DNA from 2 places in the Corynebacterium vitaeruminis DSM 20294 genome. Region 2 is predicted to be linked to the other one. Evidence: predicted binding sites of a transcription regulator. Region 2 holds the regulator's gene; the other holds the start of a gene.
The links. The regulator LexA, encoded in region 2, represses DNA repair genes until DNA is damaged. The targets are predictions, from matches to a motif close to CGAACANNTGTTCG.

Region 1 (7,183 bases), 1.2 Mb from region 2:
CTTCGAATCACAGGTCAGCCTCACGACGGACAGCCACAGAAGCGACGCGCCGAGGACAAAGGAGGCACGACGCCAGTGCTCCGTCAGCGCGAATAGAGTGGACAGACACAACGCCACGAGAAAGCCCGCGAGGAAGAGGTACTGGACCTTCCTCGACAGGCGCGACGGCGCAAGTCCGCGGTCGTGCGGGTTTTCTAGGGCAACGTGGGGCGTCATGCGTTTACTTGGCCTGAGCCTCTGCGCGCTCGACGACGTTGCGAACGAGGAAGGCACGGGTCAGCGGGCCGACGCCACCTGGGTTCGGGGAAACGTAGCCAGCCACGTCCCACACGTCGGGGTGGACGTCGCCAAGGAGCTTGCCGTCTACGCGGGAGACGCCGACATCGAGCACGGCAGCACCCGGCTTAACCATGTCTGCTGTGAGCATGTGGCCCTTACCAGCAGCGGCGACGATCACGTCTGCTTGGAGGGTCTCTGCCTTGAGATCGACGGTGCCGGTGTGGCAGAGGGTGACGGTGGCGTTTTCGGAGCGTCGGGTGAGCATGAGGCCGATGGGACGGCCAACAGTGACGCCGCGACCGATGACGACGACCTTCTTCCCCGCCAGTTCAACACCAAAACGGCGGAGAAGGTGGATCGCACCGTTTGGGGTGCACGGGAGTGGCGCGGGCTCGTTGAGAACCAGCTTGCCGAGGTTCACCGGGTGCAGTCCATCGGCGTCCTTGGTGGGATCGATGCGCTCAAGCACCGCGTTCTCGTCGAGGTGCTTGGGAAGTGGGAGTTGAACGATGTAACCGGTGCACTCTGGATCGGCGTTGAGCTCGTCGATGACCTTGTGCAGCTCTTCCTGCGTGATGTCGGCAGGAAGGTCCTTGCGGATGGAGCGCACGCCGATCTGCTCGCAGTCCTTGTGCTTCATCTTCACGTACGAGTGGCTCGCCGGATCGTCGCCGACCAAGACGGTGGCCAGTCCGGGAACGATGTCTTTTTCCTTTAGCGTCGAAACGCGCTTTGCGAGATCGGCGAAGATCTCATCCCTGTATAGCTTTCCGTCCAGTTTGATCGCAGTCATGCTAGACATTATTCCACCTTCGCGTGCGGTTTCTCGCATACCGGTGGGATTTTGCTCCAGTCCACGGACCTACAATGAGCCGTATGTCGACGCTCCACGTTATCTTTGACCAGCCCGTAATCCCGCCGAACACGGGCAATGCCATCCGCATGTGTGCGGGGACGGGAGCGCATCTCCATCTCGCCGGACCCCTAGGGTTCAACTTCGAGGACAAGAACCTTCGACGCGCGGGGCTCGACTATCACGACCTCGCCGAGGTGACGGTGCACGAGAACCTCGACGCGTGTCTCGAGGCGATTCCCGGTCGTGTCTTCGCCTTCACCGCTCATGCCACTGCGTTTTACACGGACATCAAATATCAGGAGGGCGACGCGCTTCTCTTCGGCACCGAACCGACCGGCCTCGACGAGCACGCACTCACCCACCCTCGGATCACCCAGCAGCTTCGGATTCCCATGCTCGCGGGGCGTCGGTCGATGAACTTGTCCAATGCCGCCGCCGTCGCGACGTACGAGGCGTGGCGCCAGCTGGGCTTCCCCGGCGCGGTCTAACCGCCCCTAACGGAAGTCTCGTGATCCTTGGCTGGTCCCCTCGGCAAGCCACTGAGCTACCGGCAGCGGACTCAACCGGTCGGCCTCAATCTGCGCGACCCCGTTCGCGTTGCGGAGGATTCCGCGCACGAGCAGCGTCTTCGCCGTGCGGGCGAGCTTCTTCTGCCGCTTCCATAGCCCCGTCGAGACCACGATGTTGATCAGCCCCGTCTCGTCCTCCATGCCGAAGAAGGTCACTCCGCTCGCGGTCGCGGGGCGCTGCCGGTGCGTGACGACACCGGCGATCTGCACGCGGCTGCCGTCGTCAAGCGACAGGAGGTCGGCGCTGCGCACGATGCCCCGTCCGGAAAGCGCGCCGCGCAGCCGCGCCATCGGGTGGGCGTCGTGGGTGACGCCTGTGGTCGCGATGTCGGCGACCATGAGCTCGAAGGCATTCATTCCCGGCAGGGCTGGCGCGTCGACGACGGAGAGTCCTGGCAACATGTCGGCACGCTCCGTCGCGGCCACACCCGCTTGCCAGAGCGCTTGTCGACGATCACCGCCGAAGCACCCCAGCGCGCCAGCGCGCGCGAGTGCCTCGACGTGCGCCACGGACAGCCCCGCGCGACGCGACAAGTCGCCGATGTCCGCATACGGCTGCCCCGCTGCGATCTCGTCGAGGCGACCGAGCCCCTTGACTAGGTTCAGCCCGAGTCTGATCGCGCCGTCCTCAATCGTCGCCTCGACGCCGGAGGCATTGACGTCGATGGGAAGGATGCCGACTCCGTGCCTTCGGGCGTCGGAAAGCAACGACTGCGGGGAGTAGAACCCCATCGGCTGTGCCCGCAGCAACCCCACGCAAAACTGCGCCGGGTAGTGCAGCTTGAACCACGCGGAGAAGAACACCAACGACGCGAACGACTGCGAGTGTGATTCGGGGAAACCGTACGCGGCGAACGCGACGACCTTGTTCCACAGCGCGTCGGCGACCGTGCCCTCGATGTCGTTGGTCGCGAGCCCCTCGTAGAACCGTGCGCGCATCGCCGCCATCTTGCGCGCCGAGCGGTTCGAACCCATCGCGCGACGCAGCTCGTCGGCCTCGCCGCCGGTAAAGCCCGCCGCGTCGACGGCGATCTGCATGAGCTGCTCCTGGAACAGCGGGACGCCGAGCGTCTTCGCCAGCGGCTTCTCCAAGACGGGGTGTTCGAAGGTGACCTCCTCCTTGCCGTCGCGACGCCGCAGGTACGGGTGCACCGACCCGCCCTGAATGGGGCCGGGGCGGATGAGCGCGACCTCGACGACCAAGTCGTAGAAGCACGTCGGCTTCATGCGCGGCAGCGTGTTGAGCTGCGCGCGCGACTCCACCTGGAAGACCCCCACGGCGTCGCCCTTGCTAAGCATCTCGTAGACCGCCGGCTCCGTGACGTCGAGCTCCCACAGACGCACCGTCTCGCCGGCCTCCCCCACGAGGTCGATCATGTGGTGCAGCGCCTCGAGCATGCCGAGCCCCAGGAGGTCGAACTTCACCAGCCCCGCCGAGGCGCACCCCTCCTTGTCCCACTGCACGACGCTGCGGTTGTCCATGCGCGCCCACTCGGTGGGAACGACGTCGGCGATTGGCCGGTCGCAGATGACCATGCCGCCGGAGTGGATGCCCAGGTGGCGCGGCTGGCCGAGGAACTGCGCGGCGAGCTCGGTGACCTGCTCGGGCGGGTCCTCGAGCCCCTTCGACCAGGCGTCGGCGGCGCCCTGCGGGTAGTCGAGCGCGCGTGCGGCGTCGCGAAGCGCTCCCTTGGTGCGGTAGGTGATCACGTTGGCGACCTGCGCGGCGTTGTCGCGCCCATACTTTTCGTAGACGTACTGGATGACCTCCTCGCGCCTGCCGGACTCGATGTCGAGGTCGATGTCGGGTGCGCCCTCGCGCTCGGGCGACAGGAAGCGCTCGAACAGCAACCCGGCGGAGATCGGCTCGGCGTTGGTGATGCCGAGGACGAAACAGACCACCGAGTTCGCCGCCGAGCCCCTACCTTGACACAGGATGTTCGAGTCCTTGGCAAAGCGCACGATGTCCTCGACGACGAGGAAGTAGCCGGGAAAGCCCAGCTGCTCGATGACGTCGAGCTCGTGGCGCGCCTGCTTCTTCGCCCGTGCCGCGACCTTCGCCGAGCGCGTGCGGTAGCGCTCGCCAAAGCGCGAGTCGACGAGGTGCTCGAGCCAGGTCTGCTCCGTGTGCCCGTCGGGCACGTCCCAGCGAGGCAGCTCGGGGGCCACGAGGCGAAGCTCGAAGGCGCACTCCTCGGCGAGCGAGGCCGCGGCGTCGAGCAGGTAGGCGCGGTGCCCGAGCGCGCGCGAAAGGAGGTCGTAGGGGCGCAGCCAGGTGGTCATGGGCGGCAGCTCGGGGGTCGCGTCGGCGAGGCTTTGCTTGAGCGCGAGCGCCTGCTTGGCGGCGGCGAGGTGGCGCCCGTCGCGGGTGGCGCTTGCGGCGCGCGTCGTCGCGACCGCTCGCAGTCCGTGCTCTTGGCGCGCCGCGTCCAGCGCGTCGAAGCGGTCGGCGTCGAGCGGGTCCTGTGCGACGACGTATTCGAGTATGACGTGGTCACCGAAGGCGTCGACAAGCGAGGCGATGCGGGGCAGCCACCCGTGATCGGCGAGGACGAACCAGTGCCCGCCGGCGATCCGCGAAAGCTCGCCCAGCGAGGGGTAGATCGCGCGGTCTTTTGTGCCGCTGGCCATGCGCGCGTTCGTGATCGCGTGCGAGAGCCGCCGATATCCTTCCGGCCCGCGGCACAGCACCGGCAAGATGCCGTCGTCGAGCGTCAGCTCCGCCCCGAATACCGTTTTGAATTCGCTTTCCGACGCCTTCGGCCCCCGCGCCGCGGCCTCCGCGAAGGCGACCGCCCCATAAAAGCCGTCTCGGTCGAGCAGCGCAAGACCGGTGTGCCCGCACGCGCGGGCGGCCGCGACCATCTCCTCCGGTTCCGACGCACCGCGCAGGAAGTTATAGCTGCTATACCCGTGAAGCTCACAGAAAGGCGGTTGTGAATAATTTCGAACATAGTCGCCTTCTTTGCCGCGCTGGGGAAGGTGATCGACCGGCACGAGCGGCGCCGTGGGCCTGCCGGAGAGCACCTTTTCCAGCTGCGACCAGCTGAGGGGTTTTCCTCGCGCGCCGCCCGCGCGTCCATCATTCCAGTCCATACATACCCATATTAGTACATATGTTCTAGTCTATTTTGGCCAATTCATAGACTAAGCTGTACATGGAAAACAGACTCGGCTAATGTTGCCAGGTAATTGCAGATAACGCCCGTCGCGCGATTCCGCGTCGACAAGCGCCAGCGCGGCAGCGCACGGCAAGCGACGCACAACGCCGCCGAGCCGCCGAGCAACGCCGCACAGCAAACGAAAGGAAAACCTCCATGAATCTTCGCCGCACGGTGGCCACCGGCCTCGCCGTCCTGCTCAGCGCCACCACCCTCGTGGCTTGCTCCTCCGACAGCTCCTCGAGCTCCTCCGGGGACGTCACCATCCGCATCGGCACCACCGACTCCACCAAGAAGGCCTGGTCCGCCATGGAGGACGCCGCCAAGGAGAACGGCATCAACCTTGAGATCACCAACTTCTCCGACTACTCCACCCCGAACCTGGCGCTGTCGCAGGACCAGATCGACGTCAACCAGTTCCAGCACCTGAAGTTCCTCGCCGAGTACAACACCGGCAACAACGACGACCTCACCCCGGTCGGCGCCACCGAGATCGTGCCGCTGGCACTGTTCTGGAAGGACCACAGCGACCTCAACGGCATCGAGGGCAAGTCCGTCGCCATCCCGAACGACCCCTCCAACCAGGGCCGCGCCATCAACGTGCTCGTCCAGGCGGGACTGATCACGCTCAAGGAAGAGGCCAAGGGCCTAGTCACCCCGGCACCCGCCGACATCGATGAGGGCGCCTCCAAGGTGTCCGTCACCCCGGTCGACGCCGCACAGACCACCGCCGCCTACGGCGAGGGCACCCCGGCGATCATCAACAACTCCTTCCTCGACCGCGCCGGCATCGACCCGAACCTGGCCGTCTTCCAGGACAACCCGGATTCCACCGAGGCCGAGCCCTACATCAACGTCTTCGTGACCAAGCAGGATAAGAAGGACGACCCGAACATCGCGAAGCTGGTCGAGCTGTGGCACACCCAGCCGGTCCAGGACGCCATCGCCGAGGACTCCAAGGGAACCTCCGTCGAGGTCCAGCGCACCCCTGAGGAGCTGCAGTCCATCCTCGACCGCCTCGAGCAGCAGGCTCAGTAGTTCGCTTTTCGACGCTACGCTGCCGCCCACATTCTCACGCCCCAGGCTCCTTTCAGACTTTTGTCGACGGCCTGGGGCGTTTAGGCTGTGAGAGCGTTGTTTTGCTTCCCCGCCCGGTGCGGGCACCCACGGGCTCAAGCCCCCGACAGATAGAGAACCATGACCGGAACCAGAATCGAGTTCGAAGACGTCACCAAGGTCTTCGACTCCGGCAAGAAGAAAGTCACCGCGCTCGACGGCGTCACCCTGACCGTCGAGCCCGGCGAGATCCTCGGCGTGATCGGCTACTCCGGCGCGGGCAAGTCGACGCTCGTGCGCATGATCAACGGCCTCGACACGCCGACCAGCGGCCACCTGCGCCTCGACGGCACCGACGTCGTCGGCATGCCCGAGCGCCAGCTGCGCGCGCTGCGCCGCAACATCGGCATGATCTTCCAGCAGTTCAACCTGTTCGGCTCGCGCACGGCCGCTGGCAACATCGAGTACCCGCTAACCCTCGCGGGCATGCCCAAGGCGGAGCGGACCAAGCGCGTGGCGGAGCTGCTCGAGTTCGTCGGACTTGGCGACCGCGGCAAGAACTACCCCGAGCAGCTCTCGGGCGGGCAGAAGCAGCGCGTCGGCATCGCCCGCGCGCTAGCCACCAACCCGGACCTCCTGCTTGCCGACGAGGCCACCTCCGCCCTCGACCCCGAGACCACCCACGAGGTCTTGAACCTCCTACGTAAGGTCAACAAGGAACTGGGCATCACCATCGTGGTCATCACCCACGAGATGGAGGTCGTGCGCGCGATCGCCGACAAGGTCGCCGTCATGGAAGAGGGCAAGGTCGTCGAGTACGGCAGCACCTACGAGGTCTTCTCCAACCCGCGCACCCGCGTCGCGCAGCGTTTCGTCGCGACGGCGCTTCGCAACACCCCCGACGCCATCGAGTCCGAGGACCTCCTCGCCCACGATGGCCGGCTGTTCACCATCAACCTGACCGAGGAATCCGGCTTCTTCGCGGCGGCGGCCGCCGCACGCGAGGCCGGGGCCTCCATCGGCATCGTTCACGGCGGCATCACGACGCTGCAGCGCCACAGCTTCGGCAAGGTGACCGTGCGCCTGACGGGCCCCGACGCCGCGATCAACGCCTTCTACGACCACCTTCGCCAGACCACCGAGATTAAGGAGATCGCCCGATGACCACCCAGATCCTCGCGGCCGACTGGTCGCGGCTCGGCCCCACCTTCTCTAACGCCATCGTCGACACCCTCGTCATGGTCTGCGTGACCCTGATCGTG
Region 2 (7,183 bases):
CGGGGGCGGCGCGGCCAGCATCGGCGACGACGCCAGCAAGGGAGGTAATGACCTCCTGCTTGTCGGCGCCCAAGTCGGCATCGAGCCGCACCAACTTCGTGTTGATAATAGATTCGGACATGATTCCCTGAATCCTTCGATAGTAGGTGGCCTCAAGCATCTACTACCAGCTTGTGGCCTTTGTTAGTGAGGATGAAGTTGTGGTCAGAACACTTCTTCGACCGAAGTCTCGGCCAGGTTGATTTGTTCTGGGGTCGGGATGGTGGTTCCGGGCAGGGAGGCCGCCGCCGTTCCGTACGCCACGCCCTGCTTCAGGCTGTCGGCGAGGGAAAGTCCACGGACCCGTCCCATGATGAATCCTGCTAGGGTGCAGTCACCCGCGCCAACCGTGGAAACGGCAACGCACGGGGGAGGGGTGGCCTTGAACGCCTGATCCGCGGTGACCAGCACCGCGCCGGCGGCGCCCAGGGTGACGAGGACCGTTTCCACACCCAGCTCGATGGCCTTGCGGGCGGCCTCGATGACCGGGGTGAAGTTGCCCTTCTCCGCCTGGTCCTCCAAGGCCTGCCCGTCGACACCGACCAGCTGCCCGAGCTCCAGCCCGTTGGGCTTGATGAGCGACGGGGCGGCGGTGTGAAAATTCTCACCGAGGGCGACCAGCGGGGCATCGGAGGTATCCACCGCGATGTTGAGCGCTGGGTTGTGCTGGCGCAGCAGCGCGACCAGCCGGGCGTACCAGTCCACCGGGGCCCCCGGGGGCAAGGAGCCCGCGAGGACGACCCAGCTTGCGTCGTCGTAGTGCTGGACGAGGGCCTCCTCGACCTTGGCGATCACGGCCTCGTCGAGGGTGGCGCCGCGGCCGTTGACCTTGGTGGTGGTGCCGTCGGGCTCCGTGATGGCGGTGTTGACGCGCACGGGCAGCGGGACCTGAACGCTCTCGAAGGGCACCTCCACCTGGCGCAGCAGGTCGAGGAAGGTGTCGCGCTCGGCGGCGGGGAAGAGCGCGAGGCTATCCAGGCCAGCGCGCAGGACGGCGAGGGAAACGTTGACTCCCTTGCCACCGGCGACGGACTCAGAGCTGGATACTCGCTGGACCTCGCCCCGCTTGAGCGGGTGGGGGATGGACAGCGTCGTGTCGATGCTGGGGTTGGGTGTGAGTGTGAGAATCACGGGATCACCAGTCTTGTGTGGGTTGGAAGCAACGCGTCTTCCAACGACTTCGGAGCGTTGCGATCGCTAATGATCGCCTCCACGTCGTCGGGCATTGCAAAAGTGAGTGTGGAATCCTTGGAAATCTTTGCGGAGTCGCACAGGACGACCGAGAAGTTCGCCTGGTTGATGATGAGCTTTTTGATCTCCGCCTCGCGGGAGTCGGAGGTGGTAAAACCCCGCTCTAGGCTGAAGCCGCTGGTTCCGAGGAAGGCGATGTCCGCGCGGAGGACGCGAAGCTCGTCTTGCGCCCTCGGACCTACGATCGCTTGGGTCCGCGGCTTGACGGTGCCGCCGATCATGCTCACGTGCGGCACGCCAGCTGAGGCGAGCGACTTCGCGATGTTCGGTGATGTTGTAACAACTGACCAATCCTGGCCGAGGTAGTTCCTCGCCAGCACGTTCGCGAAGGCCTCGGTGGTCGACCCGGCGTCGATGAGCATCGACGCGTGCGGGCCGGGGATGAGGCTCAAGGCCTTCTGTCCGATGGACTGCTTGCGGCGCTGCGACTGGTGAACCGGAAGCTCATCGTCGTCATCGACCGCGAGTAGGTCCGCGTGATTGCTTGGCGCGCCAATGACCGCACCGCCGTGGACGCGGCGGAGCAGGCCTTGGCTCTCCAAGACCTTGAGGTCGCGCCGAATGGTCTCCGGCGTGACGTCGAATTGGGCTGCGAGATCGGAGACCGAGCAGCGGCCCAATTCCCGAGTGAGGGCAACGATTGTTGACTGCCTGTGCTGTACCTCAGCGACTGTGGCCATCGTCACCTCCTACCGTGCAATGTCCCATTTCTCAGGGCGGGTGCCTGATTTCTCGGAATCTTCCGAGGAAATAATGGGTTTTCTTTCATGAGTAGAACCCAAAATGTTGGTTCTATCCCTAAATTTATGCCCATTTCTTTTTGGTTGTCAACATTTTGTTGTCTGATTTGTTGCGAGAATGTGGATTTTGTGGTGATGTAGAGGGAAGAAATAAACCATCTGTGAAGACAGGGGAAATACGTTGGAAAACGTGACCAAAGACACTGTTATCAAGGGTACGGCTGTCGTTCCTGGTGTTCGCTACGCCAAGGCAGTCTGGATCAGCCCCCGACCGGAGCTTCCGCAGGCGGGCGAGGTCGTCGACGAGGCCCAGCGCGAGGCTGAGCTCGAACGCTTCATCACCGCCGCAGATGCCGTCGCCGCCCGCCTGCTGGATCGCTCCTCCAAGGCGCAGGGCGCTGCCGCGGAAGTCCTCAAGGCAACCGCAGGCATGGTCAGCGACCGCGGCTGGCGCAAGGCAGTAAGGAAGGGCATCCAGGGCGGCCATCCGGCCGAGTACGCCGTGGTTGCCGCAACCACCAAGTTTGTCACCATGTTCGAGGCTGCCGGCGGTGTCATGGCCGAGCGCACCACCGACCTCCGCGACATCCGCGACCGCGTCATCGCGGAGCTGCGCGGGGAGCCGGAGCCGGGCCTGCCCGACGTCGAGGGGCCCGTGGTCCTCTTCGCCGACGACCTCTCGCCGGCGGATACCGCAGCGCTGAACACGGACCTGTTCGTCGGACTGGTCACCGAGCTCGGCGGCCCGACCAGCCACACCGCCATCATCGCTCGCCAGCTCAACGTCCCCTGCATCGTCGCGGTGGGCGCCAAGCTGAAGGACATCAAGGCGGGCGAGCCGGTGCTTGTCGACGGCTCTCTCGGCACCGTCACCCTGGGCTCCGACCCGGAGGTGGCCAAGCTGGCCGAGCAGGAGTCCAAGATGCTCGCCGAGCGTATCGCCCAGTGGCGCGGCCCGGCCCAGACCAAGGATGGCCACCGCGTCCAGCTGCTGGCGAACGTCCAGGACGGCAAGGCTGCGCGCATCGCCGCGACCGAGTCCCAGGCAGAGGGCATCGGCCTCTTCCGCACCGAGATGTGCTTCCTCACCGCCACCGAGGAGCCGAGCGTGGAGGAGCAGGCAGCGGTGTACAAGAAGGTGCTCGAGCAGTTCCCGCACTCCAAGGTCGTCGTCCGATCCCTCGACGCCGGTTCCGACAAGCCGGTCGCGTTCGCGTCCATGGCGGACGAGATGAACCCGGCCCTGGGCGTCCGCGGCCTTCGCGTCGCCCGCGCCAACGAGGACCTGCTCACCCGCCAGCTCGACGCTATCGCGCTGGCTGCCAAGGAGCTGGGCCGCGACGAGAACTCGCCCACTTGGGTCATGGCACCGATGGTCGCCACCGCCCGCGAGGCGAAGTGGTTCGCGGGCCTGTGCGCCGAGCGCAACCTCACCGCGGGCGCGATGATCGAGGTGCCCGCCGCCTCGCTCATGGCCGACAAGCTGATGCCGTACCTCGACTTCGTCTCCATCGGCACCAACGACCTGACCCAGTACACCATGGCTGCCGACCGTATGTCCCCGCAGCTGGCGTACCTCACTGACCCGTGGCAGCCCGCGGTGCTTCGCCTCATCTCGCACACCTGTAAGGAAGGCAAGCGCTTCAACACCGCCGTGGGCGTGTGCGGCGAGGCCGCTGCCGACCCGCTGCTCGCGTGCGTGCTGACAGGCCTTGGCGTCAACTCGCTGTCCGCCGCATCCACCGCCATCGCCGGCGTAGGCGCGCAGCTGGCAGCCGTCGACCTCGAGACCTGCCAGAAGGCAGCCGAGGCGGCGCTCGACGCCGAGGGTGCCACCGAGGCCCGCGCCGCCGTTCGCGCGGTCATCCAGCCGAGCTAAGCAACGCGCAAAGCCGGTCGCTCCCTTCTATGCAAGAGGGGAACGACCGGCTTTTTGCTGCTTGTCGACGCCTACGGCGCGATGACCACTTCCACGCCCTTGTCGCGCAGTGCCTGCACGAAGGACTCCGGAGCGTTGGCATCGGTGATGATGACGTCGATCTCGGAGATGGCGCCGAAGCTCACGAGGTAGTCAGTGCCCATCTTCGTCGAGTCACACAGCACGACCACTTTGTGGGCGTTGGTGATCATGGCCGACTTGATCGCGGCCTCCTGCGAATCGGCGGTCGACAGGCCGTGGTCGAGGGTGAGCGCGTTGGTTCCGATGAACGCGACGTCCGCACGCATGAGCGCTAGGGTGCGCAGCGCCGTATCGCCGACGACGGCCTGGGTGATGGCGCGCACCGCGCCGCCGAGAAGCTGTACCTCGTCGAGGCCGGAGTTGGCCAGCGAGAGCGCGATGGAGAGGCTGTTGGTCACGATCGACCACTGCTTCGCCTGGGGCTGAACGGCGAGGAGGTCCGCGAGCGCGGCGGTGGTGGTACCGGCGTCGAGGAACATTCCGCCGTTGGCCTCGGGAAGGTAGGCGAGCGCCGCGTGGGCGATGGAGTTCTTCGCGCCCGATGCCGAACGCGCGCGTGTGTCCAGGCTGAACTCGGTGGTCTGGAAAGTCTGGTTGGCAACGGCGCCACCGTGGACGCGGTGGACGACGCCCTCCCGATCCAAGACCGCGAGGTCGCGCCTAATGGTCTCGGCGGTGACATCAAACCGAGAGGCAAGCTCAGTGACGTTGACGCGGCCCTCGACGGCGGTCAGTGAAGCAATCTGTCGGCGACGCTCCTCCGAATACATCTCTATCTCACAACTTTCTTTCAGGATTGACCACGATGCGGACATCGGACATGTCCGAACAATCCGTATGGGAATGAATAACTTAACTTCCATCCATTGTGGCACGCGGGGAGGGGCCCGAGAAGACACTTTCTTTTTGAATGAGGAGTAAACGGGCACTCAATCAGAAATTTGCGAGGAAGAAAACCAGAAAGGCCCGTTTTACTTGCACGGAAATACCAAACAAGCAAACATGTGACTCTCGTCAAAGTGCCGCCGGGCTACCCCAATCAGGGTGTAGAAAAAGACGCGCCCACCGAATTTTCGGTAAACACGTCCCTTTAGGGGTTCGGCAAATCACAGCTTTCGCATAACCGAGACCACCTTGCCCATGATGGTGGCGTCGTTGCCGGGGATCGGGTCAAACGCGGGGTTATGGGGAAGCAGCCACACGCCGGTGGAATCGCGGAAGAACTCCTTCACGGTGGCCTCGCCGTCGATGAGTGCGGCCGCAAACTCGCCCTGTTCGACCACCGGCTGCGAGCGCACAACGACCCAGTCGCCGTCCAAGATTCCGGCCTCGATCATGGACTCGCCCACGACCTGAAGCATGTACAGCTCGCCCTCGCCGACGATGTCCGCGGGCAGCGGGTAATAGGTGTCGATGTTCTCCTCTGCCAGGATGGGTGCACCAGCCGCGATCGATCCCACGACGGGGACCATGTGGGTGCCGGAGGACATGGAAGAAAGCTCTTCCGGGACCTTGTCGGGAACCGGGGCGAGCTTTGCGGCCTTTTTCCCCGGCTTCTTTGGCTGCTCCGGAAGGGCTCGGACGTCCACGGCGCGGGGTTTGTTGGGGTCCCTGCGCAGGAACCCCTTCTTCTCGAGCTCTTTTAGCTGGTAGGCCACTGAAGATGTGGACTGAAGCCCGGCCGCGTCGCCGATCTCGCGGATGCTCGGCGGGTAGCCGCGCAAGACGACCGCGTCCCGGATGACCTCGAGGATCCTGCGCTGTCGCTCGGTGAGCTTCGGTTCCTTGGGCTGTGGCGAAGACTTCTCTGTGCTCATAGTGTGTTGTGTCCTTTGCGTCTATTCGTCGCTCGGGGAGTGGGGACCGGCGCAGCGTGTGGAAAAGGATTCGAAAGGGCGATCTCGAAAACCTATTTGATCTTTCCTAGGACAGTGTAGCGCATGAGGGGACAAACAGGTACACATGTTCGAATTTCGTGTCGCGGGATTGACAACCATTCGAAAACAATCCATAATTTCGAACAGACATGCGAATCGGTTGGTTTCGGTGGGGAACCTTTTGTTTAAGGTTTTGCGTGTTCCTACAGATCGACCTAGTTTTCCTCAAAGGAGTTGTAATGACTATCTTGTCGCCACGTGCCAGCACGCGTCGTCATACTCGTGGCCCGGCCGCGCTTGTCGTTCCCGCTGCTGCAACCTGGGACGGCGGGACACTCGAGATCGGTGCCGGCCTAGCACCGGTTCGCACATTCGATCTAGGGGAAGGTGAACATGTGGAAACGGAGGCTTCCTCGGAAGTCAGCCGTTCGAGCAAGGCCTCCTCTTCGAGCCTCATCGTCGGCTTCTTGCTCGGGCTCACCCTCATGGGCGGCATGCTGGCCACCTGGCCGGAGGATGGGGCGGCGCCAGCCGCTACCGCGCCCGCGGTAAGCCAGGGCCGCTAGGAAAAGGCCACCTGTAGCAACCGGGTATGATGTAGCCGTGCATTGCCCGTTTTGTCACAGTCAGCATTCCAAGGTCATTGACTCGCGCGTCATAGACGGCGGCACGGCGATTCGTCGGCGCCGCGAGTGCAGCGTGTGCCAGGGCCGCTTTACAACCATCGAGAAGGCCCAGCTGCTGGTCATCAAGCGCAACGGCATTACCGAGCCGTTCAGCCGCGAAAAGGTCATCGTCGGCGTCCGCCGTGCCTGCCAGGGGAGGAACGTGTCGGAGGACGCGCTCAAGGTCCTCGCCCAGGAGGTCGAGGAGTCCGTCCGAAACAAGGGCAGCTCGCAGGTGTACGCGAACGACATTGGCCTCGCCATCCTCGATCCGCTCCGCGAGCTGGACGAGGTCGCCTACCTTCGCTTCGCGTCGGTGTACAAATCTTTCGAAAGCGCCGACGACTTCGAGTCGGAGATCCGGCTCATGCGCCGACGCGACCGGCAGAAGGAGTCCTAGGCCCCGAGCGACTGAATCGCCTTGGCGATCTTGCGCTCGGAAACGCTCTGGGCGGTACCCAGGCGCTGTGCGAACAGGCTCACGCGAAGCTCCTGCAGCTGCCACTGGATGTCGCGGATGTTTGACACCCGGATGGAGCCCTTCCGTGCCGAGGACACTTTCTGGCTCAGCTGTGCCTCGAGCTTTTCCACGACTTCCTGTCGCTGCTGGTCCTTGCCGGGGTTCCTGTCCATCTCCTCGAGCCGGATGCT

Region 1: B843_RS02785 (error-prone DNA polymerase) is a predicted target of LexA. The motif match lies at 4,814-4,827, and genes of this name have one in related genera.

What each region holds. Positions count from the first base shown of each region.
Region 1 is NZ_CP004353.1:568,225-575,407, reverse strand. It holds gene B843_RS02800 (DUF3017 domain-containing protein) at 1-216, opposite strand, end outside; gene B843_RS02795 (bifunctional methylenetetrahydrofolate dehydrogenase/methenyltetrahydrofolate cyclohydrolase) at 221-1,072, opposite strand; gene B843_RS02790 (tRNA (cytidine(34)-2'-O)-methyltransferase) at 1,156-1,623, shown strand; gene B843_RS02785 (error-prone DNA polymerase) at 1,630-4,800, opposite strand; gene B843_RS02780 (MetQ/NlpA family ABC transporter substrate-binding protein) at 5,022-5,903, shown strand; gene B843_RS02775 (methionine ABC transporter ATP-binding protein) at 6,063-7,085, shown strand; gene B843_RS02770 (methionine ABC transporter permease) at 7,082-7,183, shown strand, end outside.
Region 2 is NZ_CP004353.1:1,763,160-1,770,342, reverse strand. It holds gene B843_RS08110 (PTS fructose transporter subunit IIABC) at 1-121, opposite strand, end outside; gene B843_RS08105 (1-phosphofructokinase family hexose kinase) at 205-1,170, opposite strand; gene B843_RS08100 (DeoR/GlpR family DNA-binding transcription regulator) at 1,167-1,970, opposite strand; gene ptsP (phosphoenolpyruvate--protein phosphotransferase) at 2,212-3,909, shown strand; gene B843_RS08090 (DeoR/GlpR family DNA-binding transcription regulator) at 3,981-4,760, opposite strand; gene lexA (transcriptional repressor LexA) at 5,097-5,807, opposite strand; gene B843_RS13820 (hypothetical protein) at 6,263-6,433, shown strand; gene nrdR (transcriptional regulator NrdR) at 6,471-6,932, shown strand; gene hrpA (ATP-dependent RNA helicase HrpA) at 6,929-7,183, opposite strand, start outside.